Regions from separate parts of the Gordonia sp. PDNC005 genome, predicted to be linked through region 3. Evidence: riboswitches for the same ligand, from Rfam matches in the RefSeq annotation. Region 3 holds a riboswitch; each other region holds the start of a gene.
What was found. A riboswitch is a leader RNA that binds a small molecule or an ion and turns the genes downstream of it on or off. The one in region 3 is predicted to bind cobalamin.
Positions count from the first base shown of each region.

Region 1: it holds a riboswitch for cobalamin, as region 3 does, so the genes downstream of both, cobN (cobaltochelatase subunit CobN) here and JVX90_RS04515 (CbtB-domain containing protein) in region 3, are expected to answer to the same signal.
Region 2: it holds a riboswitch for cobalamin, as region 3 does, so the genes downstream of both, JVX90_RS00745 (ABC transporter substrate-binding protein) here and JVX90_RS04515 (CbtB-domain containing protein) in region 3, are expected to answer to the same signal.

Region 1 is NZ_CP070351.1:1,741,336-1,745,923, forward strand. It holds gene JVX90_RS08260 (HNH endonuclease signature motif containing protein) at 1-231, shown strand, start outside; gene cobG (precorrin-3B synthase) at 325-1,461, opposite strand; cobalamin riboswitch at 1,477-1,613, shown strand; gene cobN (cobaltochelatase subunit CobN) at 1,661-4,588, shown strand, end outside.
Region 2 is NZ_CP070351.1:125,168-129,755, reverse strand. It holds gene JVX90_RS00750 (prolyl oligopeptidase family serine peptidase) at 1-1,180, shown strand, start outside; cobalamin riboswitch at 1,193-1,338, shown strand; gene JVX90_RS00745 (ABC transporter substrate-binding protein) at 1,371-2,564, shown strand; gene JVX90_RS00740 (iron ABC transporter permease) at 2,561-3,628, shown strand; gene JVX90_RS00735 (ABC transporter ATP-binding protein) at 3,625-4,422, shown strand; gene JVX90_RS00730 (rhomboid-like protein) at 4,391-4,588, opposite strand, start outside.
Region 3 is NZ_CP070351.1:943,788-948,375, reverse strand. It holds gene JVX90_RS04535 (serine hydrolase domain-containing protein) at 1-835, shown strand, start outside; gene JVX90_RS04530 (hypothetical protein) at 874-1,635, shown strand; gene JVX90_RS04525 (histidine phosphatase family protein) at 1,571-2,098, opposite strand; gene JVX90_RS04520 (CbtA family protein) at 2,098-2,904, opposite strand; gene JVX90_RS04515 (CbtB-domain containing protein) at 2,931-3,152, opposite strand; cobalamin riboswitch at 3,192-3,328, opposite strand; gene JVX90_RS04510 (ATP-dependent helicase) at 3,387-4,588, shown strand, end outside.

The DNA.
Region 1 (4,588 bases), 800 kb from region 3:
GTCCGGTCCCGGGCGTTGAACCACTGGCTGCTGCCCGAACTGGGGCTCCTCCCGTGCGTGCACGACGATGCCCCGACAACCTCGCGGCCGGCTGCCGAGTCGGATCCGGGGCGCCCGCGGACGCCCACCGACGCCAAACACCGGTACCGCATGCGGATGCGGGCCTACAACCGCCGCAAACGGGAACGACTGGCCAGCACGTCGAGCGCAGTCGAGACGCCCCCGTTCTGACCGGACGCGGTTGGGGTTCGGTTCGTCGACGCAGTCTCGACTGCGCTCGACAAACGAGAGCGCTCGGCAAACGACAGGGCGCGACAGGAGGAGCTAGTCGACACGTCGAAGGGTGCCGTCGGCGGTTGCGAGGACACGGACATGGGTCCGAGCCGGAGATCCGCAGCCACGATCACATCCAATCCAGTGTTCGTGCGGCGGTGCGTCGGCGTCCGGGTCGAGGTCCGCGACGTGCTCGCGTACTGCGGCACGGACATCGGCGGCCGACTTCGCACAGCCGGGTGATCCCGTGCATGCGGTGAGCGTGGTCCACGGCGATCGGGAGTCGAATATGAAACCTAGGGGAGCGAGCACTCGAACGACGGTCTCGGCGACGGCCTCGTCGAGGTCGCCGATCAGGATCTCGCGTTCGGTCGTGACCGACACCGGGACGCCGATCGCTGCCGCGTAGCGCGCCTGTTCGGCGGTGAGGCTGCCGAACGGCACAACCGCGCCGAGCATCACGCGGCCGTCGGCCTGGTCGAACCATCCGACACGCGGTTCGGGATGGCGTGGCGCCGGGAGAGACTCCTCGGCCGATGCTCCGAGGGTGGCGAACAACGTGGCGCGACCGTCCTCGTCGAGATCGGAGATCCGCCACGCGCCGTCGGCGACGTCGAGGAACGCCCGAGCCACAGCGACCATCCGATCGGGAAGGTCGTGCAGCGGTACCGGTCCGACGACGTGTGAGCCGCCGATCACGACAAGAGCGTGGTCCGAGTCGACCGCGACACCCGCGACGTCCGTCGTCCTGGCGAGGACGTCGCCGCGGCCGTCGTCTAAGCCGAACCAGAACCGCCCCGACAGCGACGACGACCAGTCGGCGGCCACCAAGGCGTCGACGAGTGCATCCGCGAGAGGCCTCAGGTCCGCGAGCCCGCCGACCCGGCCGCTGAACGGAGAGACGATCACGTTGCGGACTCTGTCGTGGTCGGAGTCCGACGCGAGACCTGCCGCGATCACGGCCTCTGCGAACGCCACGACATCCTTCTCGGCGATGCCCCTGACCTGGAGGTTTCCGCGAACTGTCAGTTCTATGCTGCCGTCTCCGAACTCGTCAGCCGCCAGCGCGACGGCGTCGAGAGCACCGGGAGTGATCACGCCGCCGGGCACCCGGATACGGGCCAGGGCGCCGTCAGCGGCCTGGTGGGTCCGGAAGACGCCGGGGCAGCGGTCTGCGGGAATGCTCACCCGTTCAGCCTAGTGCTCACTTCGGGTGACTACGATGAGCGTCGAACTCGATGTGGAAGCCGGTGCGAAACCGGCGCGGTCGCGCCACTGTGAGGAGCCGGTGTTCAAACGCCGTTCCGAGCCAGACCCACGTCGTCAGGCCGAGAAGCCTCGGCCGTCCCCACGATGCCGGGCGCGTATTCCCGGCGAGGAGTACGCCGTGATCACGCTGTTGTCCACGTCCGACACCGATCTGCGCACCGCCGCGACCTGCGGGGCGGACTACCGAGTCGCGAACCCGAGCCGCATCCTGCTCGACGAGATCCCCGCTCTCATCGACGGCGCCGATCTTGTCGTCGTCAGAATCCTGGGCGGACGCCGTGCATGGGAAGAGGGACTCGACGCGGTCCTCGCTCAGCAGGTGCCGGTGATCGTCCTCTCCGGTGAACTCAACCCCGACCCGGATCTGATGGCGATGTCGACCGTTCCGACAGGCGTCGCCGCCCAGGCCCACAGTTACTTCGTCGCGGGCGGTCACGCGAACCTCGCCGCCGTGCACAACTTCCTGTCCGACACCGTGCTGCTCACCGGCCTCGGATTCGCTCCGCCCGTCGAGACTCCCTCCTGGGGAATCCTGGAACGCACACCGTCCGGCTCATCGAGCGAGTCTTCCGGCTCATCGAGCGCAGTCGAGATGCGGGTCGGCGTCCTGTACTACCGGGCCCAGCATCTCGCTGGAAACACCGAGTACGTCGACACCCTGTGCACGGCGATCCAGAGTCACGGAGCGGACGCGCAAGCTGTCTTCTGCGCGTCCCTGCGGGCAGCCGACGACGATCTGATCGCCCATCTCGGCGCCTTCGACGCGTTGATCGTGACCGTGCTCGCTGCCGGCGGCACGACACCGGCCACCGCGGGCGCAGGCGGCGACGACGAAGCATGGAACGTCGAACGTCTCGCAGCCCTGGACATTCCGATCCTGCAAGGGCTGTGCCTCACGTCGTCCCGCGACGATTGGGCGTCGCAAGACGACGGGGTGTCGCCGCTCGACGTCGCGAGCCAGGTCGCAGTGCCCGAGTTCGACGGCCGCATCATCACAGTGCCGTTCTCGTTCAAAGAGTTCGACGACAATGGACTGCCGTTCTACGCGCCCGACCCCGAGCGCTGCGCACGTGTCGCAGGCATCGCCGTCCGGCACGCTCGGCTGCGTCACCTTCCCGCGTCTGAGCGCCGTATCGCGCTTCTGCTGTCGGCCTACCCGACGAAGCATGCACGAATCGGCAACGCTGTCGGCCTCGACACCCCCCGCAGCCTTGTTCACCTGCTGAGGGCGCTCGGCGACGCCGGTTACCTGGTCGCCGACGACGTGCCGGGTCTCGGTGCGACCCCGGATGCTGACGATCCGGATGCACTTATGCACGCGTTGATCGACGCCGGAGGCCAGGACGCCGACTGGCTGACGGAGGACGCGCTGGCTGCGAATCCGATCCGAGTCGGGGCGGCCGACTACACACGCTGGTTCCAGACCCTGCCAGAAGGTCTCCGCGGAGCGGTCATCGAACACTGGGGTCCGCCGCCCGGCGAGCTCTTCGTCGACAGGTCGGCGAATCCGGAGGGCGACATAGTGATCGCCGCGATGACGTTCGGGAACATCGTCCTGCTGGTGCAGCCGCCCCGCGGCTTCGGCGAGAATCCCGTCGCGATTTACCACGACCCGGACCTGCCGCCGAGTCACCACTACCTGGCGAGCTACCGTTGGCTCGCATCTCGGGCCGACACCGACGGGTGGGGTTTCGGCGCCGACGCCGTTGTCCACGTCGGCAAACACGGCAACCTGGAATGGCTGCCCGGCAAGACCCTCGGCATGTCGGCGGACTGCGGCACCGATGCCGCGCTGGGTGACCTCCCACTGATCTACCCTTTCCTGGTCAACGACCCCGGCGAGGGCACTCAGGCGAAGCGTCGGGCGCACGCCGTGCTCGTCGACCATCTGATTCCGCCGATGGCCCGCGCCGAGTCGTACGGCGACATCTCCCGACTCGAACAGCTCCTCGACGAACACGCGAACATCTCCGCACTCGATCCGGGCAAGCTGCCGGCGATTCGACAGCAGATCTGGACCCTCCTGACCGCCGCGAAGATGGACGCCGACCTCGGCCTCGCGGAGCGCCCGGAGGAAGACGTGTTCGACGACATGCTCCTGCACGTCGACGGATGGCTCTGCGAGATCAAGGACGCCGCGATCCGCGACGGTCTCCACGTGCTCGGTCAGGCGCCTGACGCCGAGACCGAAGTGGACCTCGTCCTCGCCATGCTCCGGGCCCGCCAGCTGTGGGGTGGTTCGCAGAGCCTCCCGGGTCTGCGCGAAGCACTCGGTCTGGTCGAGAACGACTCGTCACGAGGTGACGTCGATCGTGTGGAGCAGATCGCTCGCGACCTCGTGTCGGCATGTGCAGCGGGCGACTGGTCTGTTGAGACCGTCACCGCGGCATCAGTCGGTCATCCGGTCGAGGTTGAGAAGATTCTCACCTTCGCCGCCACCGAAGTGATTCCCCGGCTCCGACAGACGAGTCGCGAGATCGACCAGGTGCTCCATGCGCTCGACGGCGGTTTCATCGAGGCGGGGCCAAGCGGTTCACCGCTCCGCGGCCTGATAAACGTGCTCCCGACTGGCCGGAACTTCTATTCCGTCGACCCCAAGGCGGTTCCCTCCCAGTTGGCCTTCGAGACCGGTCGCGCGATGGCCGACTCCCTCGTGGAGCGTTATCTCGCCGACCACGGTGAGTATCCGGCGTCTGTCGGACTGTCGGTCTGGGGGACCAGCGCGATGCGGACCTCGGGCGACGACGTCGGCGAGATCCTCGCTCTCCTCGGTGTGGCCCCCGTGTGGGACGAGATGTCCCGCCGCATCACGGGCGTCGAACTGGTACCGCTCGCCGAACTCGGACGGCCTCGCATCGACGTCACGATCCGGATCTCGGGGTTCTTCCGCGACGCCTTCTCACATGTGGTCACCATGCTCGACGACGCAGTGCGCCTCGCCGCCGACGCAGACGAGCCCGACTCCGACAACTTCGTGGCAGCACATGCTCGGGCGGCTGTCGCCGAGCACGGCGATGCACGACGCGCGACGACCCGGGTGTTCGGC
Region 2 (4,588 bases), 820 kb from region 3:
GGTCGACGGTGTGGCCCGGCCCGCCGGTTGCCTGTTGGCGTTCGACTACGAGCGCTTCCTCGACGGCGACCGCACGCATACCGTGCTGTTCACGCCGGACGCGCACACCAGCCTGGAGACGTACGCGATCACGGCGACACGGCTGATCCTGGTGACGCTGCACGACGTCGCGACCCGGCTGCAGTCGATGGAGTTCGGCACGTGGACGCCGGCAGAGCTGCCGGGCGTCCCGGATTTCGCGACGGTCGGGGTGCTCGACACCGACGCCGATCACGGCGACGAGATCTGGTTGTCGTCGAGCTCGTTCACACAGGCTCCGACGTTGCTGTACGGCGACGCCGTGTCCGGGGTGACGCCGATCAAATCGTCGCCGGAGCGGTTCGACGCGTCGAATGTGAGCACCCAGCAGTTCTTCGCGACATCGGACGACGGCACCCAGGTCCCCTACTTCGTGATCAAGCGCAACGACGTCGAGTCGGGCCCGACCCTGCTCTACGGGTACGGAGGCTTCGAAAACTCTCTGACGCCCAGCTATGCAGCGGTGGCCGCACGGAACTGGATCACGCGCGGCGGGATCTACGTGTACTCGAACATCCGCGGAGGCGGCGAGTACGGGCCGTCGTGGCACACACAAGCGGTGAAAGCCGGACGTCACCTCGTGTACGAGGACTTCTCCTCGGTGGCGCGCGATCTTGTGACACGAGGATTCACGACCCCTCAGACACTCGCTGCACAGGGCGGATCGAACGGCGGCTTGTTGATGGGCGTCATGGCGACCACGTACCCGGAGTTGTTCGGCGCGCTGGTCTGCCAGGTGCCGCTGATCGACATGCGGCGGTATCACCTCCTGTTGGCCGGCGCCTCCTGGATGGCCGAGTACGGCGACCCCGACGACCCGGCGGAGTGGGAGTTCATCTCCGAGTACTCGCCGTATCAGCGCGTTCGGTCCGACGTCGACTACCCGCAGATGCTGGTCACGACGTCGACCCGCGACGACCGTGTTCACCCCGGTCATGCCCGGAAGTTCACCGCTGCGCTCGAAGCCGCAGGCCAACCGGTCCGGTACTACGAGAACATCGAGGGAGGTCACGGCGGCGCGGCCGACAACAAGCAGGCGGCGTTCAAATCGGCCCTCGCCTACGAATTCCTCTGGCGCACCGTCGGCGCAATTGATCGCTGACCCTTTGCGCCGGGAAGAGAATGAGGTTCGGGCGGCGTGTTACGTTCATGGCGTCAACCAGCCTCGACGCGGGAAGTCGGTGTGAATCCGACGCGGTACCCGCCACTGTGACCGCTTCACGCGGCAGCCAGACCTCCGCTCGAGCTGATCTCGTCGTCGGGGCGGAGTGTCCCCGAGAGAGGCGGATGCCGTGCACCCGCATATCCGCAAGGCCACGATCGCGTGTCTGCTCGTCACCGGGTTGGCTGTCGCAGGATGTTCCGGGGCGTCGTCGAACGATGCGGGTTCCGCCCGCGATTGCATCACCGATTTCGACGCGAACACCGACTACTTCCCCGACAAGTCGACGATCTCCGATGCGTCGGGACTGGCGATCGAGTACCACAAGTCGTACCAGGTGGTGACGGTCAAGGAACCGTCACCGGGCGCGCAGCCCGTGTCGTACGTGCTGGTTCGCTGCGGTGCACCCGCGCCGAGGCTCGACGGCGCTCTCACGGATGCGCCGCAGGTGCAGGTGCCGATCCGCACCATGTATTCGGGTTCCACTACACACCTGCCCGCGATGGCGGCGCTGGGCGCCGCCGACACGGTGACCGGCGTGAGCTCCACGGACTACGTGTCCACCCCCGAGATCCGCGCGCGGATCGACGACGGCGACGTGGTCCAGTACGCCGACGCGGGTGTGCCGAACGTCGAGAAGGTGATTGCTGGGCAGCCCGACGTCTTGGTGTCCGACGGCAACGAGGACCCGTCGTACGCGAAACTCCGGCAGGCGGGTGTCCCGGTCCTCGCCAACGCCGACTGGCTCGAGGCGAGTCCCCTCGGCCGGGCCGAGTGGATCAAGTTCTTCGCCGCACTGACCGGCACCGAGACGAAGGCCGCCGACGCCTTCGACACCATCAAGTCGGAGTACACGACGGTGCAGCAGAAGACGGCGAACGCACCGAGGACCGACGTCCTGCTCGGCGGCATCGAGAACGGCGCGTGGACGCTCGCCGCTGGCGGCAACTACTTCGGACGGCTCGTGCGTGACGCCGGCGGCGACTACCCGTGGGCATCGGACCAGTCGACGGGCTCACTCCGCCTCTCGATCGAGTCCGTCATCGACAAGTCTCGTAACGCCGATGCATGGCTCCTCTCTGACATGACCGTCGCGTCACTCCCAGATTTGTACAAGCAAGACGAGCGGTACCGGGTGTTCGCACAGCCCGCCGAGCGTGCGTGGAACGCGACGAAAGCGATGAGCGCGACGGGCGGGAACGACTACTGGGAGCGCGGCGTCCTCCGCCCGGACCTCGTACTCGCCGACCTCGCGGCGATCCTGCATCCCGATCTCTTCCCCGACCACAGATTCACGTTCTACCTTCAGCTCCCACAGCGGTGACGACTCCCGTCGTCGTCGAGACCGTGAAGGCTCGCAGCGCCGCCGGAACCTGGGCGGGGCTGATCGTCTTAGCCGTGGTGACAGTGTTGGTGACGGCCGCGATCGGCGCGGTGATGATGCCGCTGTCCGACGTCGTGCACGTGTTGACCGGCGGCACGGCGTCGGATGCGGGCCACGATGCGATTCTGCGTCTGGTCCGACTGCCTCGGATCGCGACGTCGGCAATCGCCGGCGCCGCTCTCGGCGTCGCAGGCTTGCAGATGCAGACACTGTTCCGCAACGCGCTCGCCGACCCGTACATCCTCGGCGCCAATTCGGGTGCGAGTCTCGGCGTGGCGATCGTCGCTCTCGCAGGTGGCGCGGGCGGACCGGCGTTTGTCGGTGTCCTCGCCGGATGGGGGCGTCTGGGCATCGTGTTGGCCGCCGCAGCGGGGGCGGCGGCAGTGCTCGGCGTGATTCTGCTGATGGCCGTGTGGGTCCGCAACGCCGTCACGCTCCTGCTGATCGGCGTGATGCTCGGCTCGGTGACCGGCGCGCTCGTCGCGGTCCTCATCGTCTACGCCGATCCCACCTCGGTCCAGAAGTACATGATCTGGGGGCTCGGAACGTTCTCGTCCACGTCGTGGAGCGACATCCAGGTGGCGGCGCCGATCGTGGCCGTGACGATTCTGATCGTGTTCTTCACCGTCCGACCATTGAACGCCCTACTTCTCGGGGAGGGTTACGCCCGCTCGATGGGTGTTGATCTCCGCGTCGCCCGAACCGTCACTCTGCTGTCGGCGGCCCTCCTCACCGGTGTGGTGACGGCGTTCTGCGGGCCCGTCGGATTTCTCGGCCTGGTGATTCCGCACCTTGTCCGAGGGCTGCTCCGGACCTCCGATCACCGCTCGTTGATCCCGGGGTGCGCGCTTCTCGGCGCAACCCTCGCCATCTGGTGCGGCGCCCTCGCCGACCTCCCCGGTGATCACATGTCGTTGCCGCTGAACGCGGTGACCGCTCTCATCGGGGCACCGGTCGTCATCACCGTCCTGATCCGCGGGCGCGCGCAGGGAGGTGCGGTGTGAGCGGGCTCGAACTGCAGAAGCTGACCGTCGGATATCGGGGGCGGAGAGGCCGCACCGTCGCCTCGAACCTGTCGGCCGTCGCGGAGACTGGCCGCCTCACTTCGTTGATCGGACCGAACGGTGCGGGCAAGTCGACACTGCTCCGAACCGTATGCGGTCTGCAGCCGCCCTTGGCGGGTTCGGCGGTCCTCGCCGACGGCACCGACGTCGCGACGCTGAAGCCAGCCGGGTTGGCACGCCGCGTCGCCGTGGTCACCACCGACACCGTCGATCCCGGCACGCTCACGGCCCGGGAGGTCGCCTCCCTCGGCCGCACGCCCTACCTGTCTCCGACCGGGCGACTCTCCGACGACGACCGTCGCATCACCGACCGGGCGTTGGACGCCGTCCGGGCGACGGCTCTGGCCGACCGACCGTTCCACGACCTGTCCGACGGTGAACGGCAACGGGTGCTCGCCGCGCGCGCTCTCGCACAGGAGCCGGAGCTGCTGGTCCTCGACGAGCCCACGTCGCACCTGGATGCGCCGTCGCGGGTCGAGTTCCTCGATCTCCTCGCGACGTTGGCCCGCGAACAGGGCATAGCCGTCCTCATGTCGTCGCACGAACTGGAACTCGTCATGCGCCTGTCCGACGAGGTCTGGCTGCTACGTGGTGACGGAACCATGACAACCGGCACGCCTAGTGCGCTCGCCGCCGACGGATCGGTGTCTGCAGCGTTCGATCGTGGACGTCTCCGCTTCGATGCCGATCAGCTGACTTTTGTCATCGACGGAAGCGGAACGACTCTCGGGTGAGCTGCAGGCGCGGTCTGCCGCGTGTGACGGGGTACATGGCCAGTCCGATGAGCATCGCAATCAGGTGCCCGGCGTCGGTGAAGTCCGGTGTCCCCGCAGCGAAGGGCGTGATCACCGTCGCTAGCGCGATCAGGGCGTAGACCCACCGCCACGGGGACCGGAGCCG
Region 3 (4,588 bases):
GACACGAGGCAAGTCGTCGACGACGGTTGATCACGTGCTGACACACCGTGCGGGCGTGCCGTTCGCCTTCGCCGGACTGGACGACCCGCTGCGCGCCGACGACCGCGACTACGTGCGGCAAGGCCTGAGTCGACTCTGGTCGGTCCACCCTCCCGGAATGCTGCACATCTATCACGCTCTGACGTGGGGCCCGCTCGTCCGCGAGCTGGTCGAAGCGGCCTCTGGTCGCGACATCCGCGACTACGTGGCCGACGAGATCACGGGACCGCTCGGACTCCGATGGACGAACTTCGGCGTGCTGCCCCACGAACTTGTCGACGTCGCACACAGTCACGTGACCGGCCCTCGCGTCCCCATGCCGATCGACGCGGCGTTTCGGCTGTCCACCGGACGCACCTTGGCCGACACCATCGCCGCATCCAACTCCCCTGACTTCCTGACCAGTGCCGTTCCGTCGTCGAGTGGAGTGTCGACGGCACGCGAGCTGTCCCGATTCGCGGAGATGCTGCTGCGCGACGGAGAAGGTGTGCTGCGGCCGGCGACCGTGGCGCGCGCCCGCCGTCAGCGGAGAGTGCTGCGACCCGACGTCGCGACGTCCGGATCACCTTTGCGGTGGGGCACCGGATTCATGTTGGGCTCGCACTACTTCGGCCCGTTCGGCCGCCGCGCGCCCGAGGCGTTCGGGCACACCGGACTCACTCATGTCGCGATGTGGGCCGACCCGCAACGCGAGCTGGCCGTCGCCGTGATCGGCAGCGGAAAAACCCTCTCCGACGACGGCGGCCGCTACCGTGCCCTGATCAACACGATCGCCGCGTCCTTCCCTGCCGACTGACGACAAAGATTGTCGTACGTGTGTGCGATGCTCGCGGCATGAATCGAGGTGACGAGATGCTGGTGGTGCCGAAGGACTGCGTCCTCTGGTCTCATCACCAGCCATATGCCGAAGCGGTGCTGGACGACTACACAACGGTTGATCTCGACCGGTGGAACAACCGGCTTGCGAGCCTCCGCATCCCCGCCCGGGTGTACGCGACCGATGCCGACGGCGAGCAGATCGAATCAGGCATCGGGCACATCAGACGCGGCGACCTCGAGGCGACGAGCACCCGCCTGAACCTCGGCCCGGAGCCGATGCTCAATCGGCTGTACCTGTGCGCCGCGTGGCTGCAGTCGCACAGCGGCCGCGGGGGCCTCCGGCGATTTCCCGACGTCCGAGACCCGCACGACACCACGCGTCCGTTCGACATGATCGTTCGAGCACTCGACGCTTGTGAGAGAGTGCCGACACTCGTCGAGACCGGCGCATTCCGCAACTGGTCCGGTTGGCCTGTCGCACCGGGTGTCGGCCACTCGCTGATGTCCTTGTACGGATGGGCGATCCACGGTCCTGGCCCTGACCGCCCACAACTGCTCGACACCTACTCGGCGGCGAGCCTGGTTCGCTACGGCTGGATGGTCGGCGCAGGCGCCTCGCAGTTCTCGGTGCGCAGCTACGCGAGATACTCGAACCTCATTCACCGCTGGGCCGGACAGGCGGGGACCAAACCCGAGATCGTGGAACTGTGGCTCAACCGCGACTGGCAGCGGCGTCTCGGTCGGACGGTCCTGCGGGGCGAGCCGTCGCTGTGGTGAACACCGATCCCGGCCGGATCGAGACCTGGAAGTACTCGCCGGGCGAATCAGCCGCGAGCGCCTGCGCGACCGGCGACGCCACGACGACGAGCCCGTCGAATCCCCTTGTCGCGGAGACTATCCGGTTCACGAACTCGGTGATCGTCTCGCCGCCGTGGGGACGGGAATCCGGGTCGGTGAACCACGCCTCCAACTCGTCGACCGGCACGTCTTGCGGTTCGAGACCGAACCAGCGTCCGAGGTCTACGGTGGCCAACGACAGGTCCGGCTCGACGCCGATGCCCAGCACTTGTGCCGTCTCGCGGACCGACGTCTCCGGTCCCACTCGCACGTTGTCGACTAGTGCGACGTCGAGACGTTCGACGTCCCGAAGGCCTCGGGCGTCGATCGGGGTGTGCTCACCACCGAACCGGACCGCACGGTTGGGTGCGGTCCGGCCGGCGACGACCACGGTGAGCGCCATCAGGCAGGCACTGACTCCGTACGCCGCGCCAGTGCTGTTCGTCGCATCATCAGTCCGACGAGACCCACGAACACGACGGTCAGAACAACCCAGAGCAGCACTTGATGGGCGATGGCGTACACGCGATAGTCCGCGATCACCTGCCCGGGAAAGCCGGGCGCAACGATGCGCTCCCCGTCCATGACGGGTCCGGGAACCTCGTGGAAGCTCGGGAGCAGAGCGCTGGTGATCGTGACGCCGACCAGATAGGCGACCGCCGCCGACGCACCGGCCCACAGTCCTCCGATCCGATCTGACAGCCAGATCGCGAGCACGACCGCGGCGACCGCGAGAACGATCGAGACCAGTGTCAACGTCAAGTACGCACCGGATCTGGCGCCGATGGTGTCCTCCTCGCCGACCGCAGGCGGGTTGGGGGGATACACGAAGAAGGGCACGCCGATCACCGCGACGAACGCGACGCCACCGAGTGACGCTGCGAGGGTGCGCGGGTCGGCCTCCGGCCTGCGTCGGCCGATGATCGCCCACGCCACCGTGAATGCGACAGCGAACAGCGCGCCGATCGCTACCGCGAAGACGACCGTGCCGACTCCCGCTCCGATGTTCTCCTGCACGGAGCGACTGAACAGTTCGTGACCGTGGTCGTGCGCTCCGCCTGCGAGTTCGGATTCCGCGTGGGATCGAATGTCCTCGTAGTCGATGGCCTCGGTTACCCGCGGTTCGATGAAGATCCGCGCAAAGATGAAGCTGACGATTCCGGCGACCAGACCGCTGAGCAATCCGGCACCGATGAAAGTGCGTTCCATTTTCTCTTGTTCTCCCTGTCAGTTGATCAGTGGCAGGGGAAGCCGAGGAAATGACGTGCGTCGTGCACGAACTCGTGGACGTGGGTGTCGCTGCCGAAGACGGAGACGGCGCCCTGGTCGTAGCCGAGGAAGTAGTACGCAAGCGATGCGACCAGCACCGTGGCGGTGAGGGTGAGCGCGGCCGAGGCCGCCGAGAGGTCCGGGATCGCGAGTGCTCGCGGCGCCGTCTGTACCGATGAAACGGTCATGAGAATCTATTCCTGTCCTGCGGATCTCGCGTCCGCCCAGTGGATATGCACACCCGGGGCGTTACCTGGCTCGCCGTCCCCTGACGGGTTCGGCTCACAGTGGCGCGACCGCTTCGGATTCTCACCGAATTCCCGCACCGGGATTTCGGCAGCGTACCGCGCCTCGGACGCGGAACTGTCGGAGGCATGGGATTCAATGGAGTCGTGGCCACACGCGCAGCTGTTCTTCAGCGCATGCAGCCGGCGACCCGTGAGTGGTTCACCGGCGCTTTCGCCGCGCCGACGCCCGTGCAACTCGGAGCATGGGACTCCATCTCGAAAGGCGACGACACCCTTGTCATCGCACCCACCGGCTCCGGCAAGACCCTCGCCGCGTTCCTGTGGGCCATCGACTCGCTCACGCAGGCTTCCGGCTCTCCCCGACCGGGAGTGAGCGTCTTGTACATCTCACCGCTGAAGGCGCTCGGCGTGGACGTCGAACGCAACCTCGCGGCCCCGCTGACGGGCATCGCACACACCGCGGCTCGAATGGGCGTCGAACCACCGCACGTCACAGTCGGCGTTCGGTCCGGCGACACACCGACAGCCGATCGACGCGCTCTGCAGCGAACACCCCCGGACATCCTGATCACCACACCCGAGTCGCTGTACCTGATGCTGACATCATCGGCTCGCGAGACACTCACGTCGGTGCAGACGGTGATCATCGACGAAGTGCATGCGGTCGCATCCACCAAACGCGGGACACATCTCGCACTGTCGCTGGAACGACTCGACGACCTGCTCTCCTCCCGCGCACAGCGAATCGGGCTGTCGGCCACAGTCCGCCCGGAGGAGCGGGTCGCCGAGTTCCTGTCCGGGTCCGCTCCGTGCACGATCGTCAAGCCGCCCGCCGCGAAGACGTTCGAACTGCGCGTCGAAGTTCCCGTCGACGACATGACCAATATCCCGGCTCCGCCCTCCGCCGGTGATCTCGACGGCTTGGACGACGCGTTCTCCCCCACTGCCGGATCGCTGTGGCCGTTCATCGAGGAGTCGATCGTCGACGAGATCGAACGCAACAGGTCGACGATCGTGTTCGCGAACTCTCGACGCCTGGCCGAACGACTGACGGCTCGCCTCAACGAGATCGCCGTGGAACGAGCGGGCGACCCCGTGGACCTCGACGCGACGAATCCCCAGGTCCCGGGCGGGATGCCGTCGATGGTGTCGACGTCCGGCTCCACCCGCGGAGCGTCACCTGTACTCGCTCGGGCGCACCATGGCTCAGTCAGCAAGGACCAGCGTGCGGCCATCGAGGACGACCTCAAGTCGGGCCGTCTCCGCTGCGTCGTGGCGACGAGTTCCCTGGAGCTGGGCATCGACATGGGCGCAGTTGATCTTGTCGTCCAGGTGGAGGCGCCTCCGTCCGTGGCGTCCGGCCTGCAGCGCATCGG